One region of the Aliivibrio thorii genome, then DNA from elsewhere that is predicted to be linked to it. Evidence: predicted binding sites of a transcription regulator. Region 1 holds the regulator's gene; each other region holds the start of a gene.

Region 1 (6,780 bases):
AATCTTTACACATATCTTTATACACCCTGTTAATGATAGGTGCTATTCCTTTTCATACTTATCCAGTACAATTCTTAAATAAATTTCTTGGAGCAAAGAGACATGAACGAATTAACTGCATTTAACGAACAACGCGCTGAAATTTACTGGTGGTTGTCGAACTTATTAGCGAATGAACTAACAGAAGAACAATTAGAACAATATAACAGTTTTGAAGTTCGTACTTTCCTGTCTGATTTAGGGAAGACGCCAGAATTAGCGTCATCGGTAAATGAATTGGTTGAAAAGTTAAATAAACTTCAAGCTCGCGACGATGCACAGCTTGAATTATCAGCTGATTTTTGCCAAGCATTTTTAGGTTCTGACAAAAACAGTGCTCTACCTTATGCATCAATCTATTTAGATAAATCAGGCCTTCTTAATGCAAAACCTGCTCAAGATATGCGTGAATTACTAGAAAAGTACAAGATTGCTCAAAAAGCAGAATTCAATGAACCCGCAGACCATATAGCTATTGAACTAGATTTCCTTGGGAATTTAATCCTAATGACAAATCAGCAAACTTCTGAAGAAGACTTTGAAGCTTATATGAGTGCGCAACTTTCTTTTATTAATAAACAGCTATTATCTTGGACTCCAAAATTTAACCATATTTGTAAGGAGAGAGATGAATTCGGCTTTTATGCTGCAGTAACGACTTTCCTTGTAACCTTTCTACAACTTGATGTTACTTTCCTTACAGGTGAGTAATTTATAGTTTATATATTGGTACAATATTTTTACAGGTGTGTGATATAAATCAAATCATTAACAAAATTAATTAAATCACTAATTGTTTGCACTATGCTTTACCTATAAAATGTGAGCGCAAACGATAAAATTTGATCATTAAATGAAAACCGCATTTTTGGCGGTTTTTTTCATTTATAACCAGGGCCTATTTATCTTCCATCATATCTACATAATGTAATATCAATTTTGTTGGAACATAAATAGCCCCTTATTTTACCCATTAAGGCTTTTATATGGCTACTATTAAAGATGTTGCAAAACTTGCAGCTGTTTCTACTACCACTGTCTCTCATGTAATTAATAAAACTCGTTTTGTTGCCGAAGCAACTCAAAAACGTGTATGGGAAGCGGTTGAAGAACTAAACTACGCACCTAGTGCCGTTGCTCGCAGTTTAAAATGCAATACAACACGTACGATTGGTATGTTAGTAACACAATCTTTCAACCCATTTTTTGCAGAGGTTATGCATGGTGTTGAGAATTACTGTTACAAACAAGGTTACACTTTATTTATGTGTAATACTGAAGGCGATTTAGATAAGCAAAAACATTATCTTCGCATGCTTTCAGAAAAACGTGTTGATGGCCTATTAGTCATGTGTTCAGACCTTAATGAACAACTATTAGCGCTGCTTGAAAAAAACACTGAGCTACCAATGGTTATTATGGATTGGGGCCCAGATAGCCCACGTACAGATAAAATCATTGATAATTCAGAAAAAGGCGGTTACTTAGCAACAAAACATTTAATTGAAAACGGCCATGAAAAAATCGCTTGTATTACAGGTCAGTTAGATAAATTAACGTGTAAAGAGCGTGTTCGTGGGTTCGAACGAGCTTTAGCTGAATCAAACTTAAGCGCTAACCCTGACTGGATTTTGGAAGGCGACTTCGAGTGTGCTTCAGCATCAAAAGCTGTAGATAAAGTACTAGCAATGACAGAGCGTCCAACAGCACTATTTTGCTTTAACGATATTATGGCACTGGCGGCAATAAGTAAAATTCAACAAGCGGGCTTAAAAGTACCTGAAGACATCTCAGTTATTGGTTACGACAATATTGAATTATCGGCGTATTTCTCTCCACCCCTGACAACTATTCACCAACCTAAACGTCGTGTTGGTAAAACAGCGGTAGAGATTTTATTAGAGCGCATTAAAGATAAGCACCATGAGCGTCGCATTTTTGAAATGCAGCCTGAAGTTGTCTCTCGTAGCAGCGTATCAAATAGAATCAAATAGCGCTTATTTACTTATTAAAATACGAGTTGGTTCAATTTACACTTAAAATTTGAACCGACTTAACAAAAATAAATGATCATTTTTTGAAGCAACATCACACTACGCTCAATTGTGCAACAACTCTTACTATAAATTGCTATATTATCAGCAAAGTCACGAACAGGGCAAACTGTACGAAAGTACAGGACGCAAAGCTTCCGGCCTACGTATTTATATATAAGGTAGCGGGGTTGCCGACAGTAAGTATTCTCTCAAGTATTGTTAATTTTTACTTTAAAATAACAATACCTTACTTTGAACTTGCTACCATTTCCTCGGGCTCAGTTGTTTAGTGACATAGACTTACTAACCGAGAATTATTGCAATGGATAAACCAGTACTAAAAGAATCACTTCATTTACTTTCATCTTTAGGTAAGATCACTTCACGCTCAATGTTTGGTGGTTTTGGCATTTTTATTGATGGCACTATGTTCGCTCTTGTTGTTCAAGATAAACTTCATTTAAGAGCTAGTGATGAGACTATCAATTTATTTAAAGAGCAAGGGTTTGAACCATACGTTTATAAAAAGCGTGGTTTTCCTGTTGTAACTAAATACTTTGCAATTTCAGCTGAATGTTGGGAAGAGCCAGACTCAATCTTAATTCAAGCTGTCATAGCTTTAGATGTCGCTAAAAAAGATAAAAAGAAACAGCAAACAGCCGGACCTTCTCGTATCAAAGATTTACCAAATCTAAGATTAGCGACAGAAAGAATGCTTAAAAAAGCAGGCATTAATACTGTTGAAGAGTTGCGCACCACTGGAGCTGTTAATGCTTATAAAGCAATTCAACAGACACATTCAAACAGTGTGAGTGATGAATTACTTTGGTCGCTTGAAGGAGCGATTAAAGGAACTCATTGGTCTGTTGTTTCAGCAGAAACACGAAGTGAATTAAGAAAGCAATTATAAACTAAGTGTTAATCTATACGTCTTAATCTTATGCTCTATCAAAGAGATTAAGGCGTTAACCCTCCCTAAACCAAGCTCCCCCCCCTTAAAACTAAATAAAGCGACAAGCCTTCACACTTTAACTCTCCTTTGTAACAATATCTGTTACTTTATATAACTATCAGTTATGCTACGTCTTCATATATAGAACATAAAACTGTTAAATGGCGTGCGTTTTATAAGGCGGTGTTAATGAGTAAAAATACAATCAGCAAAAAGTGGCTTTATTTACCTATAATATCAATGGTATTTACAATATCTATTGGCTTATTTGTGTTTAATTCAACACTCTCAAATTGGCTTGAGCACAAAGTTGAAGGTAGTCTATCTGAAGAAGCCTCTCGTATTATAAAAGACATCAATGACGACCAAGTTTCCTTTTCTGATTTAAAAGCATTGGATGTATACATAAAAACAAAACTAGTTATTGCCAAAGAAGACCATATTACTCTGATAAAATCAGACGGCACGCCAATTGCTGATAGTGATATTTCTTTAAACGCCGTCTTACAGCTTGAAAACCATTTAAACCGAGAAGAAGTGAATAACGCTAAAGATATTGGCTATGGCACTGCTACCCGCTTCAGTACTTCTCGCTTTAAAAACTTACTCTACTCTGCACAATCATTTGAATACCAAGGTCAAACATATATTCTTAGAACGGCAACGCCACTAACTCGTATCGATGCCATGGTAGAAGAATTGATGAACATCCTAATTATTTTAATGGGGATTAACATTGTACTTGTCATTGGCTCATCTCTACTCAGTAATAAGCTTATTCAACAGCAAGTAAAAAATGAGCAAGATCTACAAGAAGAGCGTATAGAACAACGTACTCAAGAAATTGAGCTATTACACCGTCTTGCAAATATGCTTGCGGCTTGTAACTCAATCAATGAAGCTCAAATGGTCGTTGAAGATATCCTTCCTAGGATTTTAGGGGATGTAAATGGCGTCGTATCTCTAATGCGTTCATCTAGGAATCAACTACTAGTAAAACTCGATTGGGGCGGAGCTTGGCCAGGCAATAAAACTTACGCACCTGAAGAATGCTGGGCATTACGAAAAGGTAAATTTCATCTCGCTAATGATAAATATACCACCCTGCCATGTTCCCATATGTCTGCGACCGGAACAGACCAAACACTATGCATCCCATTGACCGCACATGGCAACACCATTGGTATGATGCATATCTACCTTGGTGATAAAGAACATTTAGACAAGAGCGTTCAAAAACTTGCTTTCACGGTTGCTGAGCATCTTGGTTTGGCACTCGCGAACTTAAATTTACAAGAGAAATTGAGAGAGCAAGCCATAAGCGATCCTTTAACTGGTTTATACAACCGTCGTTACTACGAAGAAACCATTAACCAAGAAATAATGCGAGCTCACCGACACAAACAAGAAATGTCGATTCTTATGTTAGATCTTGACCACTTTAAACGCTTTAATGATAACTATGGGCATGATGCTGGTGATTATGTATTAAAAACCATCGGTTCATTATTACTTAATACTATGCGTGGAGAAGATACAATTTGTCGCCTTGGCGGAGAAGAACTAGCGATTATTTTACCAAATACAGGTGCTGAAGGTGCATTACATGCAGCAAAGTCTTTATGTGAAGCCGTTAGCGATCTTCATTTGGCAATTAAAGAATTGTCATTAGGTAAATTGAGTGTTTCTATTGGTATCGCAACTTACCCTAAAAATGGGCTTCAATCTGATGATTTAACTAAGCTCGCAGATATTGCACTTTATGAAGCAAAAGGCCGAGGACGGGATCAAGCTTGTCATTATGATGAGCTGATCCAGCCTTCAGAATATCCAGAGCCCATTGAAGTAGAAGAAAAAGCAAAAACCAGTGACGAAAATACGATTAACTCTTAGTTTCTCTAAAAATGATGGGCCTAATCCACAGGCTCATCATCTACTTGCATCATAAAATCAGTTACCCAGCCAATCAGTAGGATCATTAACCAAGAAACCATAATCGAAGTCGGGACTTCAAATTTAGGCGATATAATTAATGTACTAAATCCTATAACAGGTAAAAGCCAAGACATCATCGGCAACCAATCTTTATATTTTGAACGCCCTACACTCTGTAAACATACAATAAGTCCTGTAATAGATAATGCGACAAGCGCAGCATGCTGTAAGCCCCCAATCCATAGTGGGATAACTAAAACTAATGGCCACCATGCATTACTATTTACAGGTTTCCAACTTCTTACCGCCACCCACACAAGTACAACACTGATTATCTGGATTAACGTCGAATAGGCGCTCCCTGCTAATTTCCCTTCATATTGTAATGCCATTATTCCGGCTTCCATGGCTATAACAACAGACACAATAAAAACCACTAAATGAACACTTTTACGTCGAGAAAATATCACCATAAGTAATGGAAATAGAGTCCAAACTGCGATAGATAGCGATAGCGGCTGAGAAGAGTTTAACGTTAAACCAAACAATGACATTCCTACGAGTAATATCCAAGTAGCGACACCACCTTGAGGAATAAGCCAAAGCATCGGAATAGCCAAAGCAAGTAAAGGAAGTTGCCCACCACTAACCCCAAATGCTAATACACCAACAACAACGAGAACAAAACTTAATAATATAGATAACACAGCTAATAACATCACCTTCCCTCCTTGGTACAGAGTTGTTTACTTTGTTACTATTTCAGTTTAGCGGTAATAACTCGCTTTATCACTGACCTATCTCTCTTTTCTAAAATAAGGCCGTTAATTCAATGAATGAATTTATCCAGAGTATCTATACAAATTTACGCTTCGTCCCAAAGGGGAGAGTAATTACCTATGGGCAACTTGCTAAACTGGCAGGGTTCCCTAACCACTCTCGTCATGTAGGAAAAACATTGGCTAAATTACCTAAAGACAGCACATTGCCTTGGCATCGAGTGGTTAATTCTCAAGGAAAGGTTTCATTGCAAGGTGAGCAATTTAAAGAACAAAAAGGGAAGCTCGAAGAGGAAGGTATTATCGTTCGTGAAGATGGGAAAATTTTACATTTTAAAAAAGTAGTCATGCCTTAAAGCACAACTACTTATTTATAAAAGGTTAATCAATCTTATTGACGAACACCCTTAAGTAATAAATCTTGTTGCATTGTTTTTTCTTGATCAGTGATCACAGTGTAGCTTGTATCGGTAGTAAAACGTAATTTACCATCAATCTTAATTGTTGCACGAACTGCATACGTATGATTTGGTTGAATATCTGCCGTATTAAACGCTAAAGAATAATCAAATGGTGATGATTTTTCACCCGCTTCAAATGTCTCTTCTGTAATTGTTTTTGATGGCGCATCAGCCAAAGAAACATCTGATAACGTAACAGTAATAACTGCGTTTGCAGGTAGAGCGATACGCTCACGGTAACCAACACTGCCCGTCACTACTTGCGTTTCAGCCACTTCAATAACGTCTGTATTTGCAGCATCACTTTGAGCTACATCTTCTTGTACCACAACTTCTTGTTTTACTGTTTCTTTTTCCGTTTTATCCGCTGAATTGCAGCCAACCATTGTGATCCCTGTAGCCACAGATAACGCCACTAATAATGATTTTTTCATTTTATTCTCTCTTTATTTATATATTCTGATAAAAACAACATAAATATAAACCTAATATAATGAACTGTCTTCTTATCAAGTTCACCTTTGACAGAAAACTAACTAAATCACAGCAAAATCACACGAGCTTGATGTTATTTTGAC
Region 2 (6,780 bases), 1.2 Mb from region 1:
CTAGAAGACACACTTCTTCAAGTGGTGCTTCTTTAGAAACTTTCGCTAATGAAATTTCAGGAAGTACTGTGTATTCAGAGAACGTAGAGCACCCCATGTAATGGAAGATAGTTTCACCGTTAATAGAGAAGCGGCTAGTACCATCAGGCATAAGACCTTGGCCTTGAGTTTCACGAACAGCCTGACAAAGGTTAGTTTTGCCAGATTTACAGAATTTACACTCACCACATTCAGCAGTGTAAAGAGGGATAACGTGGTCACCAATTTCAAGACCAGTTACGCCTTCACCAACCATTTCAACAATACCGCCACCTTCGTGACCTAAGATTGAAGGGAAGATACCTTCTGGATCATCACCAGATAGAGTGAATAGGTCAGTGTGACACACACCAGTAGCAACGATGCGAACTAAAACTTCGCCTGCTTTAGGAAGTTGAACATCCACTTCTTCCATTTTAAGAGGTTCGCCAGCAGCCCAAGCTACCATTGCTTTAGATTTGATGTGAGTTTGACCAGGTTTAATATCAAGAGCCATTGGATTTTCCTTAGTGGGGTAATTTAATTTAAGACATTAATAAGCAGTTTCATTTTAAGCATAGTGCTATTTTTTGTTTGTGCTCGTCGTCTTGTTGTGTGCCATTATAAGCATTTCTCCTTATTTGATAATACGGTAGAATGGTAAATTATCTTTACGTATACGTAATAATAGCAATAAGGAAAACGTTGTGATTGATTGGGAAGGCGTTACTGAGTTTGTTGCCGTTACTGAAGCTCAAAGCTTCACTGGAGCAGCAAGAGCATTGGAAACATCGGTTGCACAGATCAGCCGTAAAGTAGCAGCATTAGAGGATCGTTTATCAATTAAATTACTGATCCGAACAACGAGAAAAGTATCAGTTACAGAAGCTGGCCAAACTTATTATCAGCACTGTCGCCATTTAGTTGAAGGATTAAAACAAGCAGATAGAGCGATCACTGAGCTTAATGCAACGCCTCAAGGTCGTTTAAAAATCACTTCGTCAGTGACTTATGGTGAGCAGTTAATAGCCCCATTGCTTAGTGACTTTATGCTGATGTACCCACAGCTTGAACTTGAATTAATACTATCAAACCAAACGTTAGATTTAGTTGAACAGGATTTTGACCTAGCAATTCGACTGGGCCGTTTAACGGATTCAACCATGATAGCAAAGCGTTTATCTAGTCGACAGGTACGCGTATGTGCTTCTCCTAGCTATATTGAAAAACATGGTGAACCTCATACCTTATCTGAGCTTTCTCAGCACAACTGCTTAATTGGTAGTTTGCCTATTTGGCGTTTTATTGAAAATAAAAAAGAAAAAAGCGTGAGAGTAAAAGGATCTGTTCATTGTAATAGTGGTGCAGCGCTAACTAACGCCGCTTTAAAAGGATTAGGGATTGTCCAACTGCCAGATTTTTATGTTCAAGAATCAATGGATAAAGGAGAGTTAGTTGAAATCCTTGTTCCATATCGTGAACCAAAAGAAGGGATCTGGGCGGTTTACCCAAATAATCGACACCTTTCGACGAAAGTTCGTTTATTGGTTGAATTTTTAGCCCAAGAGTTAGCTGAATAGATGAGTGTTGAAAAAGAAAATAAAGGTGCGAACTTCTATATGCAGCGAGCAATAGAACTGGCTGCAATTGCTGAAGAAGAAGGTGAGGTTCCTGTTGGTGCTGTGATTGTCTTAGATGGTGAAATCATAGGTGAGGGGTGGAATCGTTCAATTGGTTCTCATGATGCAACGGCACATGCTGAGATGATGGCGATTAAACAAGCGGGAAGTAAAATTGAAAACTATCGCTTAGTTGATGCGACGTTATACGTTACGTTAGAGCCATGCCCTATGTGTGCTGGTGCGATTGTTCATAGTAGAATAAAAAAAGTCATTTTTGGTGCTTCTGATATGAAAACTGGTGCATCTGGCAGCGTTATTAACTTATTTACTTCTGCAACCGCGTTTCATTTCGTAGAGTGTGAATCAGGTTTAATGGAAGAAGCGTGCCGAGAGCAACTACAAGCTTTTTTTAAAAGAAGACGTAAAGAGAAGAAAGAAGAGCGAAAATTACAACGAGAAGAATTGAAAAATCAGGTGATGGATTAATTCAGAAAACACTAAAATAGAGAGAAGGCAAATTGAATTATCGCAATTTGCCTTTTTTATTGAGCGTTAAGAAAAAATATGTCCAAAAGGTTAGCGGCACGAGAATGCTTCGCCTTCATCAAACAGTGACATCGCATAGGTACGTTGACGATGAAGTACCTTTTTGTGGTTATTTAACAGTTTACGTCGACGCTGAGTACTGCCCTTTAGCGATGTACTTGGCTTTAGTTTTTTTCTGCTAGAGAGCATAAACTCCCCCTTAAATTAACGAATAAAAATTAAAGTGTATTTAACTTTAATTGGTATGATGTTGAGTACAAGTTAACTCAGAGTATGTGCTAATTGTTACCGTAACATGAACATGCCATTTTATACGCATTTTTTAGTTATATTTCTTTATTTGTAATTAGAGTTCTACTTACTTGGAGTTGTATCACTAATTGTAGTGGCAGCAGAAGAAAGTGGAACATCAATCACCGTTAAATCTTCAACCGTGATTTCTTCTTGAATCAACTTATTTGCTTGCTCTTGTTCATAACCAATAATACTTTGGTAATAACGACGAATATTTTCAACGTAATTTTGGGCTTCATCACCACGACCAAAACCATAGCGTAGATATTTGTAATAACGTTTTTGGCGTAATAGCGGTAAATTATCTTTTACATCTGTCCACGAATCAGGGTCACCACCTAGACGTTGCGTTAAACGACGTGCATCCATCATGTGACCAAAGCCAATGTTATAAGAGGCTAAAGCAAACCAAATTTTTTCATGTTCAGTAATGGAATCTGGTACGCGCTTTACTATTCGGCGTAAATATTCTGCTCCGCCACGAATGCTTTGCTCTGGGCTCAAGCGATTTTTAACGCCAACAGATTGAGCTGTTGGAAGCGTTAACATCATCATGCCGCGCACCCCAGTAGGAGATTTTGCTAATGGGTTCCAATGTGATTCTTGGTATGACAGTGCTGCTAAGAAACGCCAATCAAAGTCCCCTGCGTACTTTTTAAATAGAGGTTCCCATTTAGGCAGTTTGCTTTCTAACGCACGAATAAAAGCACGAGTGTCGACGTAATCAAACGATTCAACGTGACCAAAATATTTTTCTTCTAAAAGAGCGAGTTTGCCACTTTCTTTTAACTCACCAAAAAACTCGATCAATAATGCTTGTAAGCTATCATCTTCAGTTTTTTGTAGGAACCAGGCGACAGGCTGATCTTCAGTTAACTCAAAAGCAACCGCTAAGTCAGGATGAATACGCTGAGTTAATGACAATTCAACAGAGTCGGCGAGAGTGTAATGTATCTCTCCATTGGCTACTTTTTTTAATAATTCGCTAACGTCGGTATCTGGTTCTGTTTTCCAATCGAGATCAGGATGCTTTTCTTTTAACTTTGTTAACGTGCCTTCAAAGCTAGAGTCTTTGACTATAGTTAAGTTCTCATCAAGCTCTGTAAGGTTTTTAATATTACGAGGGCGCCAACTGCCTTTTTTATAAACCACTTGTTGGCTGACATAATAATAGACAGGTCCAGGATTAAATTGTTGTAGGCGGTCTGGTGTAATCGTCATATTAGCAGCAACAATATCAACTTCATTGCGATCAAGAGCGGGGAATAAACCTGAATAAGTATAAGCTGGTGTGATTTCTAGCTTAACTTCTAGTTTTTCAGCAAAAGCCTTAGCTAGATCGTAATCTAACCCTGTTGGGCCATCAGAACCGATGTAATAAGAGAGTTGGTTGTTTAGTGTACTGACTCGTAAAATACCGCGTTCTCTCACTTGTTCTAATTTGTTTTTTGGTTCTGATTCTACTTGGCAGCCAGTTAAGGTAAGAAGCAAAGTAAAAACAACCAAACAAGATGGTAAAAAGCGATAATATCGGATGCGGCTCAAGTCTGAATGCTCTTTTAAATAAGTAGGGCGTAGTTATATCAAATGGGAGAATAAGAGGCAAAAGCACGGTAACAAATTAGAACAATTATTAGAGATTAAGGCAGAATAAATTATTCATTGTTTATTTTTTATTCAAAACCATCAAATTGAGAGGCCATTTAAACTTTTTTCCAAAAAAACACGCAAACGGTTGCTTTTGGTGTTACTTCACAAAACAAAATCCTTTATAATGCGTTCGCAATACCAGAGGTAACATCGGCATAGTCACTATGTGTTATGAATAATTAATAGAGTTAGCTATTTATAACGACATGAAACTATTCCAATATTACCTTTAATTCATTGCCGAAGAGACCTAAGTACATGAGAATTTTGCGTGGTTCACCTGCTTTATCTGAATTTCGTGTTAACAAGCTACTTGAGCTTTGTTGCGAGCTAAATTTACCTGTTACTGGTATTTATGCTGAGTTTGCTCACTTTGCTGACGTAACCTCAGAGCTTGATGCATCTGAAATTGTAAAGTTAGAAAAATTGCTAACTTACGGCCCTACGATTGAAGAACATAAGCCTGAAGGTTTATTACTTCTTTCTGCACCTCGTCCAGGTACTATCTCTCCTTGGTCTTCAAAATCTACTGATATTGCCCATAACTGTGGCTTAGCTAAAATCGCACGTTTAGAGCGTGGTACTGCGTATTATGTAGAAACTTCTGAAACTCTTTCTGAACTTCAATTGCTTGAATTAAAAGCCATTCTTCATGATCGTATGATGGAAGTGGTCTTTACTGATTTTGAATCAGCAGCGGCATTATTTACGGTAGCTGAACCTGCACCATATGCTGAAGTCGACCTACTTGTTGGTGGTCGTAAAGCGCTAGAAAACGCAAACGTTACCCTAGGTCTTGCACTGGCTGAAGATGAAATAGATTACTTACTTGAAAGCTTTACTGAAAAGTTAGGTCGTAACCCAACGGACATCGAATTAATGATGTTTGCACAAGCGAACTCAGAGCATTGTCGTCACAAGATCTTTAATGCGGATTGGACAATCGATGGGATTAAGCAAGAGAAATCATTATTCAAGATGATTAAAAACACCTTCGAAGTTACTCCTGAAAACGTACTGTCTGCTTATAAAGATAATGCAGCTGTAATGACGGGTTCTACAGTCGGTCGCTTCTTCCCAGATCCAGAAACTCGTGGCTATGGTTACCATCAAGAGAAAACACACATCTTGATGAAAGTAGAAACGCATAACCATCCAACAGCAATCTCTCCTTGGCCGGGTGCGTCAACAGGTTCTGGCGGTGAAATCCGTGATGAAGGCGCAACAGGTATCGGTGGTAAACCAAAAGCAGGTTTAGTTGGTTTTTCTGTATCTAACTTAAAAATTCCTAATTTTGTTCAACCGTGGGAAACGGATTTTGGTAAGCCAAGCCGTATCGTTACTGCGCTTGATATTATGCTTGAAGGCCCTCTAGGTGGCGCGGCATTTAACAATGAATTTGGCCGTCCAAACCTGTTAGGTTACTTCCGTACTTACGAAGAAAAAGTAAACTCTCATAATGGTGAAGAAGTACGTGGTTATCACAAGCCAATTATGCTTGCTGGTGGTCTAGGTAATATTCGTGATGATCATGTTCAGAAGAAAGAGATCCCAGTAGGCGCAAGCTTAATCGTACTTGGTGGTCCTGCGATGAACATCGGCCTTGGCGGCGGTGCAGCATCTTCAATGGACTCAGGTTCTTCTTCTGAAGATCTAGATTTCGCTTCAGTACAACGTGAAAACCCAGAGATGGAGCGTCGTTGTCAGGAAGTTATCGACCGTTGTTGGCAGCTTGGTGATGCAAACCCAATCGCATTTATCCACGATGTGGGTGCTGGTGGTATTTCAAACGCATTACCTGAGCTTGTTGATGATGGTGAGCGTGGTGGTATCTTTAACCTACGTGACGTTCCAAACGATGAGCCGGGCATGAGCCCACTTGAGATCTGGTGTAATGAATCTCAAGAGCGTTACGTAATGGCGGTTGCAGATAAAGACTTAGCGACATTTGAAGCTATTTGTAAGCGTGAACGTGCGCCATATGCAGTGGTTGGTAAAGCAACTGAAGAACGTGATCTGAAATTAGAAGATTCACACTTCGACAATACGCCAATCGACATGCCAATGGACATTCTTTTAGGCAAAACGCCTAAGATGCACCGTGATGCGAAAACACTAAAAGCGAATAACCCAGCGATTGATCGTTCAGGCATTGAAATGAACGATGCAATTGAACGTGTTCTTCGTTTGCCAACGGTTGCAGAGAAAACATTCTTAATCACAATTGGTGACCGCTCGGTAACGGGTCTTGTTGCTCGTGATCAAATGGTTGGTCCATGGCAGGTTCCTGTTGCTAACTGTGCAGTAACTGCGGCAAGTTATGACACTTACCACGGTGAAGCTATGTCTCTTGGTGAGCGTACTCCTGTTGCACTTTTAGACTTTGGTGCATCAGCTCGTTTAGCGGTTGGTGAAGCAATTACCAACATTGCAGCAACGAATATTGGCGACATTAAGAACATTAAATTATCTGCAAACTGGATGTCTCCAGCGGGTCACCCAGGTGAAGATGCCGGTCTTTATGAAGCAGTTAAAGCAGTAGGTGAAGAGCTTTGTCCGGCACTTGGTCTAACTATCCCAGTGGGCAAAGATTCAATGTCTATGAAGACTAAATGGGAAGAGAACGGCGAGCAAAAAGAAGTTACTTCTC
Region 3 (6,780 bases), 630 kb from region 1:
CCTTGTGCTACTAATTCCGATATTTCTTGATTCTCTGCGGTATTAATATTCAACTCAGTATGTGGAAATTGCTGATAAAATTCGTTTATTACTTTGAAAAACGTCGGAGTCAATAATAACTCATTTATAACGATGGTTAATGTATCTTCTATTCCGAGACTAAAAGAGTTGAGCATGGTCTCAATGTCTTTCGCTTGGGATAATAAATGGATGGATTCGATATATAAACGCTTACCGTGAGGTGTCAGTGTAGGTATTCGGGTCGAACGGTCAAAGATCTCCACTCCGGTGTCTATCTCTAAGTTAGCAATAGCAGTACTAATAGCTGATTGTGCTTTCCCCAATTTTCGTGCCGCAGCAGAAAAAGAACCAGATTCAACACATTCAATAAGCGTTTTAAGTTGCTGAAGATTAAACATAAGATCCATCTATTAGATACTAATTTATTACAATATATCAAAATTTTGAATGAGAATAGTGAAACTTAATTTTAGTACATAAATAGGTTGTCTTTATGACTCATTCAGTTTCTCGAGAAAAAAGTTCGGTTCATTTCTTTTAATTGAGGAGGTAAGTGTTATTATCCGCCGCCCATATTCCCTTTGAAATAAAGGACAAGAGAGATGCATGATCGTGCCAGTCAAATGGTGATATTTTACGCCTTAGCAAAAGCAGGTAGTTTTACTGCTGCAGCAAAACAAATGGGTGTGTCTACCTCTCATGTCAGTAAACAACTGGGGGTGCTAGAGTCGAATTTGAATGTAAAATTAGTTCAAAGAACGACACGTTCACTTATTCTTACGGATGCAGGGCAACAGTTTTATCTGTACTGCGAAAAAATGTACAGTGCGATGAGCGAAGCCAGTGCCATTATGGATAATGAACGTGACGGTGTTGCGGGTATTTTGCGACTAGGGCTATCGCAGTCTTTTGGCACCATGCATATTATCCCTGCGATTGATAAATTACGTCAGCAATATCCTGAATTACAAGTGGAAGTTCGCTTGTTTGATCACCGAGCAGATATGCTTAAAGAGGGGTTGGATTTATGGGTGACAAACTTTGAAGATTTACCTGAGGGGTATGTTGCTCAACGTTTAGCTGATTCGCATTTTGTGCTAGCGGCTTCTCCTGATTATTTAATAAATAGGGAAGTTCCTCATCATCCGCAAGATCTTATTAAACATAACTGTTTAACTTATCAAAGTCGTCACCGTGATTACAGTAATTGGGATTTCAGCAAAGGCAATGAAGAGTTGTGTGTCAAAGTTTCTGGGAACTATCGTGTTGACTTAGCAGAAGCGGTAAGGGACGCGGCTATTTCAGGGTGGGGCGTCGCCTATTTAGCCAGTTATTTATTAACAAATGAATTTAATGATGGCAAATTGATTCAGCTCTTACCTGACTGGAAAGCGAGTCAAAAAATGCCAATTTATGCGGTTTACCCAAGTCGTAAACATTTGCCAAGAAAGATAAGTGCGGCCATTGATTTCTTACGTCAGCATATTGGTCAACAGCCATATTGGGATAAAGCGTTAATGAAATGGGTTAAGTTATAATCAAAGTATTATATGGTCGATATTGGCATTGATTAAATTAAATACAGCGCAATGATGCCTTTTTAATCAATGACTTAAATTCATTATCAGCCTTGAAAAAAATATATTTTCCATACAGCAACAATACCCTTTCCAAATACAGCTCTTATTTTATAAATCAATAAGTTAAGAGGGTCTACAAAATGTGATCTAAATCTCATTAACAGGGCGTTAGCAACCTCGACTTGCACGCAAACCTTTGCGCATTAGAATGCAGGCTCATTTTCGATAGCACAGGTTTCTATCATGACATCGCTACTTGGTATTTTTGCCATTTTACTATTTGCTTACTTATGTTCGACTGATCGCCGTAATATCCCTTTAAGAACTGTCTCTTTGGCGTTTGGCTTACAAATTCTATTTGCTCTACTGGTACTTTACGTTCCAGCAGGTAAAGAAGTTTTAAATTCAGTAACTGCTGGCGTTTCAGGCGTGATTGATTATGGCCAACAAGGAATCGCGTTTCTGTTCGGTGGCTTAGCAACAGGTAAAGTGGGCTTTGTATTTGCCGTTAATGTTCTTGGTATCATTATCTTCTTCTCTGCGCTTATCTCTGCACTTTATCATTTGGGTATCATGCCTAGAGTCATCAATTTTATTGGTGGTGGATTACAACGATTATTAGGCACTGGGCGCGCAGAATCACTTGCAGCGACGGCAAACATCTTTGTGAGCATGGTAGAAGCCCCTCTTGTTGTAAAACCTTATTTAAAGCACATGAGTGATTCACAGTTCTTTGCTGTCATGACTTGTGGTTTAGCGTCAGTGGCTGGCGGTACTATGGTCGGTTACGCATCTCTAGGTGTGGATCTTAACTTCCTTATTTCTGCGGCATTCATGTCAGCACCTGCTGGCCTATTAATGGCGAAGATGATGGTTCCACCAGGTGATGAAGCCAATAATGATGATGAAATTACCTCTGTTGAGATTGACCACGCGACAAACGTATTTGAAGCATTAGCGGATGGTGCAATGTCTGGTTTACGTATTGCAGTAGCAGTAGGTACGACGTTATTGGCGTTCGTGAGTGTCATTGCCTTATTAAATGGTTTGCTTGGCCATGTCGGTGATTTCTTTGGCTTAAAACTAAGCTTTGAGTTGATCCTTGGTTACCTATTTGCACCAGTTGCATTCTTATTAGGTGTTCCATGGAATGAAGCGATTCTTGCGGGTTCACTGATTGGTAATAAGATCGTAGTAAATGAGTTTGTCGCCTTTATTCAATTGATGGAAGTTAAAGATCAATTAAGCCCACACTCTGTTGCGATTGTTACCTTTGCTTTGTGTGGTTTTGCCAATATCTCAACCATGGCGATCTTGATTGGTGGTTTAGGAAGTCTTGTTCCTGAGCGTCGTCCATTCATTGCTAAAATGGGGTTCAGAGCGATTACTGCAGGCGTATTAGCAAACTTGATGAGTGCCGCGATTGCCGGTGTGATTTTGTCACTTTAAGTTAATTGCTCAATTTCAAATAAAGAAAAGGTTGCGATCAAAAAGTCGCAACCTTTATTTTTTCTAGATCCTAGTCCTCAAATCTCACTCGAATCGGCGTTGAGCTATCAAATGTAACCTGATCAAAACTATCTAATTTATGATGCTTAATTAGAGATTGTAAATTCTCAACATAAGCGTCACCACGAGTAGAGTAGTGAGATAAAGCCTCGACTAACTCATACCCTGATAATTTACCTTCACGACTTAGTTTTTTACGTAAAACCCAAAGATCTTTATAAGCCGATGTCGTATTTAAGTTATACATATAACGAGCAGTTCCTGCGAACAGGTTATCAAATGCAGCAACTTTTACATGCCCACCAGGGGTACTTAAATACTTACCGCCTTTAGAAGATAAATGCTCTCCATATAATCCATTCCCTTTAACTGCGAAATAACTGGTTCCCCAGCCACTTTCATCAATTCCTTGGGCTAGAACCATACCAACAGGAATAATATCAAGACGTAAAAGTAGGTCATCAATGTTGTTTGATTTAATATCATAAGACGTCATTAAATCATTTAACCACACCGTTCCTTCTTTCGACCATTCACTTTTAGGCTGCTTCGATAGCGTAATTACGTCATTTCTAACCGCACTTATTCGTTTATTCACCTCAATAATGGTAGGCAGTAATAAACGAATAAACCCTGAGATTTTCTCTTGAACAGGTAACGAATTTAAATCACTAGGAAGATTCTCAACAAAGAACGGCGGGATTTTATCTGTACTGCTAACGTTAGCTAATTGATATTGATGCAGTTCAAATTGCTTGATAAGTGATTGAGCTGAGTTAAGCGTGGTGACTTTTACTTCAGGGTAGGGATTGTGGGTCTTCTCTGGTGAAATAGGCAGTTGAGTATCCGCAAGAGTGCTAGAAGATGCGATGAGAAGTAAAGAGGTAGAGATATGTTTTAACTTTTTAGATAAAGACATAAATGGAGTTCCATTTTAATATTAATAGGCTCGAAAACGGCGCTATATTCAGCACCGTTTTTAGTGTTTATGTGGAGTTAACAGTCGCTCTGTTATTCTTCTACAATAGTCACTTTCTCGATCACAATACTCTCTTTTGGAACATCGTCAAATTCACCGATAGATTTAGTTTTAATTTTTGCAATTTTCTTAACTACATCCATACCAATAGTTACTTCACCAAATACCGCATAACCCCAACCAGCATTCGTGGTTGCAGTATGATCAAGAAAAGTATTGTTAGCGATATTAATGAAGAACTCACTGGTTGCAGAGTGGGGTGCATCAGTACGCGCCATAGCGATAGTACCGTTTAAGTTTTTCAAACCACGGTTCGCTTCATTAACAATCGGAGCACGCATCTCTTTTTCTTGCATGTCAGCAGTAAAACCACCGCCTTGGATCATGAACCCTTTAATAACACGGTGAAAAATAGTACCTTCGTAAAAACCATCTTGGCAGTATTTTAAGAAGTTTTTTGAGCTTACAGGTGCTTTTTCTTTGTTAAGCTCAATGTGAATGTCGCCAAAATTGGTGGTTAAAATGATCATATAGTTAATGTCTATTTAAAAGTTTATTGAGAAAGATTATACGTAGTTTCTTAGTTTATGTTGAACTCTTTGAATATCGCATTGCCTACTTCCACAATAATTTGATTGCGTGAAGCCATATCTAAATTCGTTTGAGTCAAGTAAATAGAGATAATGATAGGTGCGCGTTTGTTATTCCAAACAATGGCCGTGATCCCGCGGGATCCAAATCCACCTGCGCCAGAGCGATCAGCAATTGACCACTTAGCAGGTAAAATAGAACGTAATAGCGGATCAGATACCTTGTTATCGACCATCCAGGCCTTTAGCGTGCGTTTGTCTTTGGTATTAAGTGTTTGACCAAATAACAGTTCATTAAGGGTATTTGTCATCGCATTCGGAGTAGTCGTATCTCTAACATCTCCCTTTTGAGCTTCATTTAATGCAGGTTCAATACGGTCCAATCGAGTGATGTTGTCTCCAATTAAACGTAAGAAAAGCGTGAGAGAGGTAGGGCTGCCAATCTTTGTTAGTACAATATTTGCAGCGGTATTGTCACTCATTAGCATGGTGGCTTGGCATGCGCTTTCAGTGCTAATGGTTTCACCGATTAATTTTTCAGTGATAGGAGACCATGGAATAATGGATTTTTTGGTGATCCTTGTTAGCGAATCTTTATCCAAGAGGTTATTGCTTGAGTTATAAAGCATTTGAGCACAAGCAAGAGTTTTAAAGGTACTCATCATCGGAAAGCGTTGGTCGCCTTTATAGCTCCATGATTGATTGTTTGATGTATCAAGAACTGAAACCCCAACCTGACCAGAACTAGCAAGCTCAATCGCTTCAATTGATTTGGTTAGTGATGTTGCTTGTGCAATATGAGAAATCAAAGTTAAACAAAAAAGAAAAGTGATACGTTTCATTATAAGCCCTAAAGAAGTTTTTTTTGTATGCGATTATGGATTAATCAAATTTTCGTTGGTAGCGAGGTAACATACTTTCATTACCTAACAACCCACCTTGGTGGATATAAACTAGCGTCTGATCTGTATTGTTTGGCATCCAATCGACTAAGCAACGCCACATTAAAGGATCGTATAGAAGTTCAAACTCAACATCCGTTTGCGCTTGAAGTTGTTGCCAAATTTCGTAATCATGGCGATATAACTTACCAAAATGGTGCTTTTTCGTTGGAGTTAAAATCTCAGGATGATCCGTTTCCCCAAGTTCTAAAAATTGTTCAGTAAGATAAGAATTACCGCCAACACATGCACAGGTAATCACCTTGATATCGTCGTCTTTTAAGTGTTTATGAAGAAACAGTGCGGTTGTTCCTGTACCAGAAGGCAAAGCCACGGTCAGAGAGGAGAGCTTTTGTTCTTTCTTCCATTCAATAAGCTCAATGGCCAGTTGCTTTACGCCACTTTCAGCTAAACCACAGCGTCCACCTTCAGGCATAAATAACTCATGTTTTTTTGGTTGCCTAACTTGTTGAATGTAATCCAAGCTGCCTAGCGTGCTACCGTTATCTAGTTTGGCATTTTCAGTGTCATTCAAGGCAATAATATTAGCCCCAAGATCTAATGCAGCGCGATAGTTTCCTTTTGGATTTTCTTGTAAAAAGGACGGGATATGGTCGACATAAAAATCTAATTGCCAGTCTTTTAATTGTGCCAGTGATGCTAACGAGTAAAGAGAGTTTGCCTGCGGTGAGCCATAACCAATAATCGTGGTAATCGCAGGAAAATCACCATCTAACAATCCCATAAACTTACGAGCTTTGTTGCCAGAAAATTGAGGGTGGAGCTGGTCATCGCGTTTTAAATAGAAATCGACACCATTAAATTGATGCTGAGTTACTGGGCTGTTTTGGATTTTCATGATGAGGTTTGAATGTTTATGGGGTAAGAAGAGAATAATGACCTTACCGTGAGTGGAAAGGCCATCTTTGCTGTAATGATAATTACTTTTTCATCATCGATTTTAAAGCAGCAAACGGGTTGTGAGTTGCACCTTGGTGATCATCTTCACCTGCTTTAATTTCAGAGCCAAACTGGTCATGCTCTGTGTATTTTGAATGCTCATGATCATGACAGAAAAGACACAAAAGCTCCCAGTTGCTACCATCATTAGGGTTGTTTGTGTGGTCATGATCTTTATGGTGAACCGTTAATTCACGTAG

Evidence for each region. Region 1 encodes PurR, which represses purine synthesis genes. Its sites were predicted from a motif close to TNANGNAAACGTTTNCNTNA; they were not measured.
Region 2: purL (phosphoribosylformylglycinamidine synthase) is a predicted target of PurR. The motif match lies at 4,204-4,223, and genes of this name have one in related genera.
Region 3: AC2IP4_RS07950 (NupC/NupG family nucleoside CNT transporter) is a predicted target of PurR. The motif match lies at 1,786-1,805, and genes of this name have one in related genera.

What each region holds. Positions count from the first base shown of each region.
Region 1 covers NZ_CM170654.1:1,122,975-1,129,754, reverse strand. The annotation lists gene torD (molecular chaperone TorD) at 103-750, shown strand; gene purR (HTH-type transcriptional repressor PurR) at 1,026-2,033, shown strand; cyclic di-GMP riboswitch class I at 2,187-2,271, shown strand; gene AC2IP4_RS05155 (TfoX/Sxy family DNA transformation protein) at 2,398-2,985, shown strand; gene AC2IP4_RS05150 (sensor domain-containing diguanylate cyclase) at 3,217-4,920, shown strand; gene AC2IP4_RS05145 (VP0952 family biofilm-associated protein) at 4,941-5,681, opposite strand; gene AC2IP4_RS05140 (MGMT family protein) at 5,795-6,097, shown strand; gene AC2IP4_RS05135 (YbaY family lipoprotein) at 6,133-6,636, opposite strand.
Region 2 covers NZ_CM170654.1:2,305,342-2,312,121, reverse strand. The annotation lists gene AC2IP4_RS10485 (S-(hydroxymethyl)glutathione dehydrogenase/class III alcohol dehydrogenase) at 1-535, opposite strand, end outside; gene AC2IP4_RS10480 (LysR substrate-binding domain-containing protein) at 726-1,598, shown strand; gene tadA (tRNA adenosine(34) deaminase TadA) at 1,599-2,126, shown strand; gene AC2IP4_RS10470 (hypothetical protein) at 2,217-2,375, opposite strand; gene mltF (membrane-bound lytic murein transglycosylase MltF) at 2,541-4,025, opposite strand; gene purL (phosphoribosylformylglycinamidine synthase) at 4,389-6,780, shown strand, end outside.
Region 3 covers NZ_CM170654.1:1,757,460-1,764,239, reverse strand. The annotation lists gene AC2IP4_RS07960 (LysR family transcriptional regulator) at 1-419, opposite strand, end outside; gene AC2IP4_RS07955 (LysR family transcriptional regulator) at 624-1,559, shown strand; gene AC2IP4_RS07950 (NupC/NupG family nucleoside CNT transporter) at 1,845-3,050, shown strand; gene AC2IP4_RS07945 (glucosaminidase domain-containing protein) at 3,121-4,029, opposite strand; gene AC2IP4_RS07940 (peptidylprolyl isomerase) at 4,122-4,619, opposite strand; gene bla (class A beta-lactamase) at 4,670-5,521, opposite strand; gene AC2IP4_RS07930 (1-aminocyclopropane-1-carboxylate deaminase/D-cysteine desulfhydrase) at 5,562-6,479, opposite strand; gene AC2IP4_RS07925 (YajD family HNH nuclease) at 6,562-6,780, opposite strand, start outside.